Regions from separate parts of the Faecalibacterium sp. An58 genome, predicted to be linked through region 1. Evidence: riboswitches for the same ligand, from Rfam matches in the RefSeq annotation. Region 1 holds a riboswitch; the other holds the start of a gene.

Region 1 (4,811 bases):
GGGGCAGGCAATAGACAAAGGTGTAGAGAAGGATGAACAGCAGCACCAGCAAAAAGGGCAGGTGATACCCGGCCAGCAGGGCCAGGAAGCCGAAGTAGGGCAGGGCGCTGGTCAGTTCCAGCAGGCAGAACACCACGCCCATCACAAAGAGGGAGAAGGGGTTCAGCTGGGCGGGCTGTTTGGGGCTGTCCGCCTCTGCCTCGGGAGCGGCTCCGGCCAGGGAGAGCCGGCGGGTGCGGATGATGAGGCGCAGGCCGACGGTCAGGCACCCCAGCCCCAGCAGCAGGGCCGAGCCATACAGCTGGGTGGGCCAGTTGCCGGCGGCCCAATCCAGCAGGCGAGCCAGCTGGGCGGCGATGCCGTAGTAGACGGCCAGGCCCAGCAGGGTGTTGGTCAGGAATCCGCCCATGGTAAAGAACCAGGTATCACTCTTTTTGCGGGCGGAAGCGAGCAGCAGCATATACTGGGCGATGGCGGTGGGATTCAGGCTGTCAAAAAAGCTGGCGGTCAGGGTGGTGCCGATCAAAAGCCACATAGTTCTCCTCCTTGCAGGTGCTGTGGTCGGGGCCTTGGTGTACAACCGAAAAAGGGCAGAAAAAAACGCCTTGGACCATCCCTCCTTCAAAGGCCTACAGAGGGCGGCAAGGCGTTTACCCGGCGGTAAATCATTCAGAACGGGGTCAGTATAGCAAACCGTGCGGGAAAAGTCAAGGGGCGGATCGCTCAGGTGCGGGTGCGCTCCCAATAGGCGCCCATGCTCTGGCCCGGCTGGCCGGTCACCTCGTCGGACAGGTAGCCGGACAGGCCGCAGGGAGCGGGGTCCCACTGCCGGGCGGCGGTCACGGTGGGGTATTCGATCTCGGCGTACCAGAAGGCGCCGGGCTGGCCGGCATCCACATGGTTCACCTCCAGATGGCAGCCGTCGGGCAAAAGATAGGTGCGGCGCAGCTTTTCGATCAGGGGCTTTGCGATGATCCGGGCGGCCAGCTGGTCAAACAGTTTCTTTTCGATGGGCTGTTCGATCTCCTCCCGGGCCAGGCCCCCTGCCGACTTGAAGCAGAGGATATAGCGGGTGGGGCCGCCGGTCTTGGCCTCCTCCCGGATCCGGACGGTGGGCTGTACGCTGATATAGCCCTGCCGCATCCGGAACTCCTCTACCAGGGGCAGGCCGTCGGGCCAGCCCTCCACCATCCATTTGCGTTCGATCTCCATAGCGCAGGTCCTCCTTTCAGGTTCAGTTTTTGTTTTCCACCGGCTTGATATACACGCTGGTGGAGGGGAAAGCGAAATCCAGCCCGTCGGCCCGCACCACATCCATCAGATCCAGGTTCAGGTCGTTGCGCATCCGGTAGAAGGTGCCGGCGTCGGGGGTGCGCACATAGGCCGAGACCAGCAGGTCGATGCTGGAGGCCCCGAATCCGCTGACCTCCACGATCACCGAATCCTCGTAGGTGTAGGGGCTGGCCTTGAGCATGGCCCGCAGGTCCTCCATCAGCTTTTCCAGCTGGGCGCGGGTGGCGCTGTACTCCACCCCCAAAGTGAAGCGATACAGCCGCTTGGTCCGCTCGGTGCCGTTGTTGACGGTGGAGCCGCAGACGTTGCTGTTGGTGAGGATATAGAGGGAGTTGTCCAGGGCCCGCACCCGGGTGGAGCGGAAACTGATGTCCTCCACCGTGCCCTCGATGTCCCCCACGACGATCCAGTCGCCGATCTGGAAGGGGCGCTCGATGAGGATCATCAGCCCGCCGAACAGGTTGCTGGCGGTGTCCTGGGCGGCCAGGGAGATGGTCAGGCCAAAGAGGCCGGCGCTGGTGATGATGCCCGACACCGGCAGGCCCAGCTCCTGGGCAGCCATCAGGATGCCCAAAAGGATGATCACTACTTTGTAGACTTTCACCAGGACGTTCTGCAGCGTCTTGCTGGTGCGGATCTCATCCCGGGAGGTGGTGAGCAGCAGGCTGGTCAGCTCGGAGGCGCCGTACAGGCCCCAGCTCAGCAGCAGGATGCAGAAAAACCGGTAAAGCGTCAAAAACAGCGGGCGGGCGGGCACCGTGCCCCAGGGCAGGGAGACAAGGCCCAGATACAGCCCGGTGAGGAGGGCGGCATAGGCCGCAGGCCGGACGAAGCTGCCCAGCAGGATGCTCACGGCCCGGGAGGGCCAGTGGATGTGGAGCAGCCGGGGGAACAGCCACCGGGACAGCCAGCGACTGACCAGCCATCCCGCCAGCGCCAGCAGGACGGCGCAGGCGCACCGGGCCGCAAAGGCGGGAAGGCCTTCCAGCAAAAGGGCGCCCCCCAGGGAAAAGCTCAGGTCTTGTATCTGAAAAAGCATGATGGTTCCTTTCTTTGAGGGTTGGTTCGGGCGGATGGGACAAATTCAGCCCCTTTATTCTAGCATAGATCGGCCCCGCAGGCAAACCCCTGCCGGGGAAAAGTATGACTTCCGTTTTCCCTCTTGCTTTTTCCCAGCTTTATGCTATACTATGGGCAGAAAGTTCGTTTCGGGGCGGGGTGAGATTCCCCACCGGCGGTAGAGCCCGCGACCACTTTGCTGCAAAGTGCTGACCCGGTGTGATTCCGGGGCCGACAGTATAGTCTGGATGGAAGAGACGATGAACAGTTGATTTTTGACTTGTCATTGCGCCCTGTTGTACCATTTTGGTAGGACAGGGCGTTTTCTGTTTATCTTCCGGAAAGGAGCTTTCCCCACTATTTTTGATCGGGGCGCTGCCCCGGGGAGGTAACGACAATGCAAGCAAACACACAGACCACACCCATCCGCACCGGCGACCGGGACCGCATCCGCAAGCTGACGGTGACAGCCATGCTGTCCGCCGTGGCTTTCGTGCTGATGTTTTTGGATTTCCCCATCCCCATGATCATGCCCTCTTTTGTGCAGATGGACTTTTCCGACCTGCCTGAGCTGCTGGGCGCCTTTGCACTGGGCCCGGTGTACGGCGTGCTGATCAGCCTGCTGAAGAACCTGATCCACCTGCTGCTGGCTTCCTCCACCAATGGCGTGGGCGAGCTGTGCAACTTCCTGTTCGGCGCCGTGTTCGCCTTTGTGGCCGGCTTTGTGTACCAGCGCCGCAAGACCCGCGCCGGCGCCGTGCTGGGCGCCGTGCTGGGCTCGCTGGCCATGGCGGTGATCAGCGTCCCCCTGAACTATTTCCTGACCTATCCTGCCTATGTGGTGCTGTACGGTATGCCGATGGAGACCATCCTGGGGATGTACCAGGCCATCCTGCCCTCGGCGGACAGCCTGATCAAGTGCCTGGTCATCTTCAATATGCCCTGGACCCTGGCCAAGGGCCTGCTGGATGCAGCGCTGTGCATGCTGATCTACAAGCCCCTGTCTCCCATCCTGCACGGCCGCCGCTGAGCCGGTCCCTGGCCGTTCCGTTTTGAACCAAAGCGCCCCGCCGGTCTTAATGCCGGCGGGACTTTTTTGTTTTTTTTGAGAAATGATAAAACTTTCGTTACATTTTTGCGCTATACTGCGCTTGGATGGGCAGTGCGCCTGTCTGTGTGGGAAAGAGTTGCCATGCCAAGCATGGCGGAAAGGAGCGTGATCGGGATGGCGCAGACGACAAAGCGGGCCCTGGCGGCGTCGCTCAAGGAGCTGCTGCTGCAAAAACCCTTCCATAAAATCACCATCAGTGACATCACCCAGCACTGCGGGGTCAACCGGATGACCTTTTACTATCATTTCCATGATATCTACGACCTGGCCAACTGGACCTTTGAAGAGGATGCGGCGCGCCTGCTGAGCGGCAGGATGTCCGCCCAGGACTGGCGGGACGGTTTTCTGGCCATTTTGCAGGAGCTGCGCAAAAACCGGCAGATGATCCTGAATGTCTGCCGGTCGGTGGACCGGCAGACGCTGGACCGGTATCTGTGCAAGGCCATGTGCCGGCTGCTGAACGGGGTGCTGGACGAGATGCCTGGCGGCAGGGATCTGAGCCAGGAGGACCGGGACTTCATCGTGAGCTTTTATGCCCATGCCATCACCGGCATCATCCTGGAGTGGGCCGACAGCGGCCTGAAGGAAGAGCCGGAGGCCCTGGCCCGCCGCACCGACAGGCTGTGCCTGTGCAGCATCGATCGGGTGATCGAAACATTTCTTCGGGAAGAAGGGTGAACCGGTTTGAATCAAGTAGGCCGCTGTGATGCAAAAAGCATCACGGCGGCTTTTTTGTTCATGGAAGTTCCCGACCCTCTGCGCCTATACTGTGTGCATCCCCGTTACGCATAAAAATGGAGTAGAAAACAGACAGAGGAGGCAGTAGGATGACTACCGCGATCAACACGCTTTCCCACAAGATGCAGCGCGCCGCCGCCGGGACCCTCATCGACATGGCCCTGGGCTATGCCGCCAAAGACAGGCAGAAAGCCTACCTGCAGATGGTGGACTGGGCCCGCCAGTTCTGGGGGGACGGTCTGCCGGAAGAAAGTTACGACAAGGCCCGGGCCGCCCTCAGCGACCCGGACAACAAATGGGTGCGCTACATCGACCGAGTGCTGGACGAGACGGACCCCCATGTGGCCCGGGTGACCGCCCTCAACCTGGGGTTCGAAGCCTTTCTGCGGGGAACCAGGAGCATCCGCAAAAACCGGGAACTGTACCAGTGCAACATTCCCTGGCTGATCCTGTTCGACCCCACGTCGGCCTGCAATATGCACTGCGAGGGCTGCTGGGCCGGCACTTACGGCGGACGCAGCAACCTTTCGTTTGAGGATATGGACAAGATCCTCACCCAGGGCAAAGAGCTGGGGGTGTATCTGTATATGCTCACAGGGGGAGAGCCTCT
Region 2 (4,811 bases), on a different contig from region 1:
GCGGTGCGGCCGCCATCATCGGCCTGATGTGCGCCCCGGATGACGCCTCTGCCATCACCAAAGAGCTGTTCAACTGGTACACTTCCACCAATCTGCCCATCTATCAGCCCGAGATCACGGCGGAGACTCCCACCATCGCCAAAACCGTGAACTGCGCCGACAGCGTCACCGCTTTCATGGCCGCAGCCGGCATCACCGAGATGAGCGATCCGCGGAGACTGGCCCGCTGCGGCGGCGTCAGCGGCGACGTTGCCAAAAAGACCGCCGAACTGCTGAACGTCCACTTTGGTTACATGGAAGCCGCTCCCGCAGAGCCCGCCCCCGAGGAGACCCTGGCTGACAACGAATACATTGGCGAGGGCGAAGGCTTTGGCGGCACCATCCGCGTCAAGGTCACCATGGACGGCGACCAGATCAGCAAGATCGAAGTGCTGTCCCACGGCGAGACCGCAGGCGTTTCCGATCCCGCCTTCGAGACCATCCCCGACGCCATCATCGCGGCACAGTCCACGGAAGTCGATGCAGCCGCCGGCGCCACCTTCTCCAGCAAGGGCATCATGGAGGCCGTGAACGACGCCCTCTCCAAGATCGGCACCTGATCTCCTGACACAGCTTTACCGCCGTACACCCACGGCGTGAATCGATTTTTCTTTCTCAAAAATGCAGAGACCCCAGCACAGGCTTGTGAAGGGGTCCCTGCATTTTGTTTTGGCGGCGCACAGGGGTGAGCGGAGCGGCGGTTTTACTGAGCGGGATAGAATCTATACCCATACCCAATCACTGTTTTGATATATTCATGTTCTTTGGCATATGGCTTCAATTTTTTCCTTATCTGGAAGATCGTGTTTTCTACCGCGTGCAAATGATCGTTGGCAGGTTCGCGCCAAATCTTTTGGTAGATCTCCTCCTTTGTAAAGGTAGTTTGAGGGAATGCATACAGCAAATAAAGCACCCCAAATTCATTGACCGACAGGTATATTTCCTGTCCGCCCAGCATGGCACAATGTCTTTTTACATCCATATATAAGGCGCAGTTTATCTGGTCCAAGCCCCAGTATTTTCTTGCCAGGAATCGGTCCGCTTGCACTTGTTCCATCAGTGCAGATAAATCATCAAATTTTCTGACTTCTCTCAGTTTTTCATACAGGCAGACCGTTACAGCACATCCGTATATATCATTGTCAAAATCCAAGATGTGCGTCTCGATCGAAATGTTTTTGTCGTTGTCAAGCGTGGGTCGTGTTCCGATATGGGTAACACCATAATATGTATGGCAGTTCAACAAAACTTTCGACACATATACGCCAGTTTCAAGTGCGGTATCGTGCCCTTCCATTTGCAGGTTGGCAGTAGGCGTGCCGACGTGTTTTCCAATTCCCCTGCCATGCACGACGACGCCTGTTATCGTATAAACAGCTTCCCTATCTTTCTTTTCCTTCATGGCTTTCCTCATATCATGCCCTTCATGGACAAGATAACCAAAACGCAAGTAACAATCGTCAGCACTGCAAGTAAAATCAGCCCGTTTCGTTTTTGATGGACCGTCTCTTTTTCTGCTGCAACATAGCCGCTTTTTCTCAAAGCAGTAACGACCGGTTTATACAGCAAAAATGTTATGGCCGCGTTCAACACACTTTTCAGTAAATTGAACGGAAGAAATACCGGAAGAAGCAATTTTGCGACCGCCTCTCTTGGGTATCCCATATAAATCGGTGTAACGAGATAATTCCACAGCATCATGACCGACACCATAGCTGCGCACCCGATAAAAAGACCGATCACTGCGCCGTATAGAGTTCGTTTTTTCTTGTAAATGACAGAAGCAGTACAGGCAAAAGAAAGGGTTTGAACAATATTCATGATGCATCCCAAGATACCTGTGTCGCTGACCGTTATCATCTCAATCACTGCCACAAGAACCGATACGATACAAGCCGTCATTGGTCCCCAAATCAGCCCGCCCAAAGTAACGACAACGTCCGACGGATCGTATCGCAAAAACAGCACAACGGGGATTCTCCCCACAGCTACGATCACATAGGTAATCGCACACAGCATACCGACTGCCGTGATCTTTTTTGTTTTACCATTCATATAAACTTCCTCCCTCACAAAAACAGCACCCAAAAGGAAATGCCTTTCGGGTGTCAAACCATTGATAGAACGCAAAACATTGCGCTTCTGTTTCGCGAGTCCTATGCATCTTCTTTGATCCAGACTGTACTGTTGGTTTTGGACTCGCACCAAATCATGCGCTTTCACGCTCGCGGACTTTACCGCCAATCGGGAATTTCACCCTGCCCCGAAGACATTTCTATTCAGTTGTACATTCCAAGAATATCTCTTATGCCGGACTCCTGCAATAGCTTGCGCGGATTTCGGAAACATTTCGGAAGCCCATATAGCCTGACACCGCAATGGCAGCAAAAAGCCCGCCGGCAGATTGCCGGCGGGCTTTTTGCGTCTTGTGGCGTCCTCGGGCAGATTCGAACTGCCGGCCCCTCGCTTAGGAGGCGAGTGCTCTATCCAGCTGAGCTACGAAGACAAAGTCGCTGTTTATTACAATAAAACGAGTGTCCTTGCAGCTGACGCTGCAAGAGCACCCGTTGTGGTGCGAGGGAAGGGATTTGAACCCTCAAGGTTACCCACACGCACCTCAAACGTGCGCGTCTGCCAGTTCCGCCACCCTCGCATATCTGTCTTGCGGTGCTGTCAAAGCACCGTGCGCTGAACTGCTTGATTATAATATCACACCGCCGGCGCAAAGTCAAGGCGTGAAAGCGATTTTATAGGCTTTCATAGAATTTTCTTTCCTTCATATCCTGATACTGGATCTTTTTATAAGGAGGCTTTTGGTATGCAGTTTTCATTTGCCAAAGGGCGTTTTGCGGCGTGCTGCCTTCTTCTGGGCGCCGTCTGTGCAGCAGCAGGGTTTGCCCTGGGCGCGGCGCTGTCGGCGCGTTCCTCTGCCGGGAAGACCCCGGCGCCCAGTGTCCGCCTTCTTCCCGCAGCCATCTCTCAGCCGTCGCCGCCGCAAAGCCAGCCCCTGCCCCAGCGCCTGGTCTGCCTGACCTTCGATGACGGCCCCAGCCGCACCACCCCCGCCGTACTGGAGGCTCTGGCTGCGGAAGGAGTGCCCGCCACCTTTTTTGTAGTGGCCAGCGAATCCAACGAATCGTACCTGCCCCTGGTGCAGCAGGCCCAGCAGGCGGGTCATGAGATCGCCCTGCATTCCGCCTCCCATAAGTACAGCGACATCTACCGCAGTGCCGACGCCTTTTGGGCCGACATCGAGTTGCTGCGTCAGCGCCTGGCCCCCTATGTGGACGCCGAAGAACTCCGCTGCCTGCGGTTCCCTGGGGGCAGCACCAACACGGTCAGCCACAAATACGGCGGCAGCGGCATCATGCAGCAGCTCAAGGAGCAGGCCGAGCAGCAGGGCCTGCGCTGGGTGGATTGGAACGTCTGTGCCGAAGATGCCACCGGCCAAAAGCTCTCGGCCGACGCAGTCTGCCGCAATGTGACCGAGGGCAGCCAGGGGCTGGACCGGTGTGTGGTTTTGATGCACGATTCGGCCACCACGGCCACCACCGCCCAGGCGCTGCCCGCTATCATCCGCTGGTACAAGGAAAACGGCTATACCTTCTGCACCGTATCCCAGCTGTACAGCAGAACCGGCTGAAAGGAGCTGCATCCGCCCGCCGCCCTCCCCCTGCAGCGCAAAGAACGCCGGACTGCCCACAGACAGCCCGGCGTTCTTTGCTGCTATGTCTTTCTGGCAGAAGGGCGTTACCGGTCCATCCTAAGCCAGGATGGCCCACAGCCCCAGCAGCACCGCCAAAAAGAGCAGATTGGACAAGGTGAACAGGGCAAAATAACGCCCCTTCCCTGCCGGCTCCTCCCGGGCGATCTGCCGGTAGGAGATCAGGCTGGCCATCGACGCGATGAGGGTACCCAGACCGCCCAGGTTGGTGCCGATGATAAGGGCCTGCACATCCTGGGTAAAACCGGACAGCAGCAGCGCCGCCGGCACATTGCTGGTGACCTGGGAGGCCAGTACCGCCACCAGCACCTCCCGTCCGGCGATGATCTGCCGCAGCCAGTCCGAAAAAGCCTCCACCCGGCCCAGGTTTCCGATAAAGATAAAAAATGCCACAAAGGTCAGCAGCAGGGAGTAATCCACCCGGCCCAACGTGGCCCGGTCCGCCAGCAGCGTGGCCGCCAGCACCGCTCCAAACGCCACCGGATAGGGCAGCACCCGCACCACCGCCAGCAGGCAGACCACGAACAGGGCCGCATCCATCCAGATGATCCGCCCGTCCGCTGCAACGCTCTGCTGCGGGGCCAGGAAGGGGCCGCCGGTCCCCTTGCGGACCGGGCTGCCGCCCCGGCAGAGCCACACCGCCCAGCCGGCCAGCAGCGCCAGCGAGGCCAGCGTATAGGGCAGCATCAGGGCCACAAAGGCGCCCATCCCCATGCCGCTGCGGCCATACAGATAGAGGTTCTGGGGGTTGCCGATGGGGGTCAGCATACTGCCCAGGTTGGCCGCGATGGTCTGCATACACACCACCGGCAGGATCAGTTTTTCCCGCGCCTCGGCGCCCAGACTGTTCAGGACCACAAAGGTAAAGGGCACGAAGGTGAGCAGCGACACATCATTGGTGATGAACATACTGCCAAAAAAGCACAGTCCCACCAACACCAGGACCAGCTGCAGAGTGCTGCCTGTCAGGGCCAGCAGGGCCCGGCCCATCCGGTCAAAGATCCCCTGCTGCCGCAGCCCGGCCATCACGGTCATCAACGAAAAGAGG

Evidence for each region. A riboswitch is a leader RNA that binds a small molecule or an ion and turns the genes downstream of it on or off. The one in region 1 is predicted to bind FMN.
Region 2: linked by a shared signal. The riboswitch ahead of B5G12_RS07600 (ECF transporter S component) and the one ahead of B5G12_RS00610 (ECF transporter S component) in region 1 are both predicted to bind FMN.

What each region holds. Positions count from the first base shown of each region.
Region 1 is NZ_NFHX01000001.1:113,791-118,601, forward strand. Features, by position in the region: gene B5G12_RS00595 (GAP family protein) at 1-535, opposite strand, end outside; gene B5G12_RS00600 (CYTH domain-containing protein) at 724-1,212, opposite strand; gene B5G12_RS00605 (mechanosensitive ion channel family protein) at 1,235-2,332, opposite strand; FMN riboswitch at 2,494-2,616, shown strand; gene B5G12_RS00610 (ECF transporter S component) at 2,750-3,382, shown strand; gene B5G12_RS00615 (TetR/AcrR family transcriptional regulator) at 3,578-4,141, shown strand; gene B5G12_RS00620 (radical SAM/SPASM domain-containing protein) at 4,291-4,811, shown strand, end outside.
Region 2 is NZ_NFHX01000009.1:27,456-32,266, forward strand. Features, by position in the region: gene B5G12_RS07590 (C-GCAxxG-C-C family (seleno)protein) at 1-599, shown strand, start outside; gene B5G12_RS07595 (riboflavin kinase) at 743-1,441, opposite strand; gene B5G12_RS07600 (ECF transporter S component) at 1,450-2,169, opposite strand; FMN riboswitch at 2,198-2,314, opposite strand; tRNA gene B5G12_RS07605 (tRNA-Arg) at 2,469-2,545, opposite strand; tRNA gene B5G12_RS07610 (tRNA-Leu) at 2,610-2,692, opposite strand; gene B5G12_RS07615 (polysaccharide deacetylase family protein) at 2,858-3,682, shown strand; gene B5G12_RS07620 (SLC13 family permease) at 3,803-4,811, opposite strand, start outside.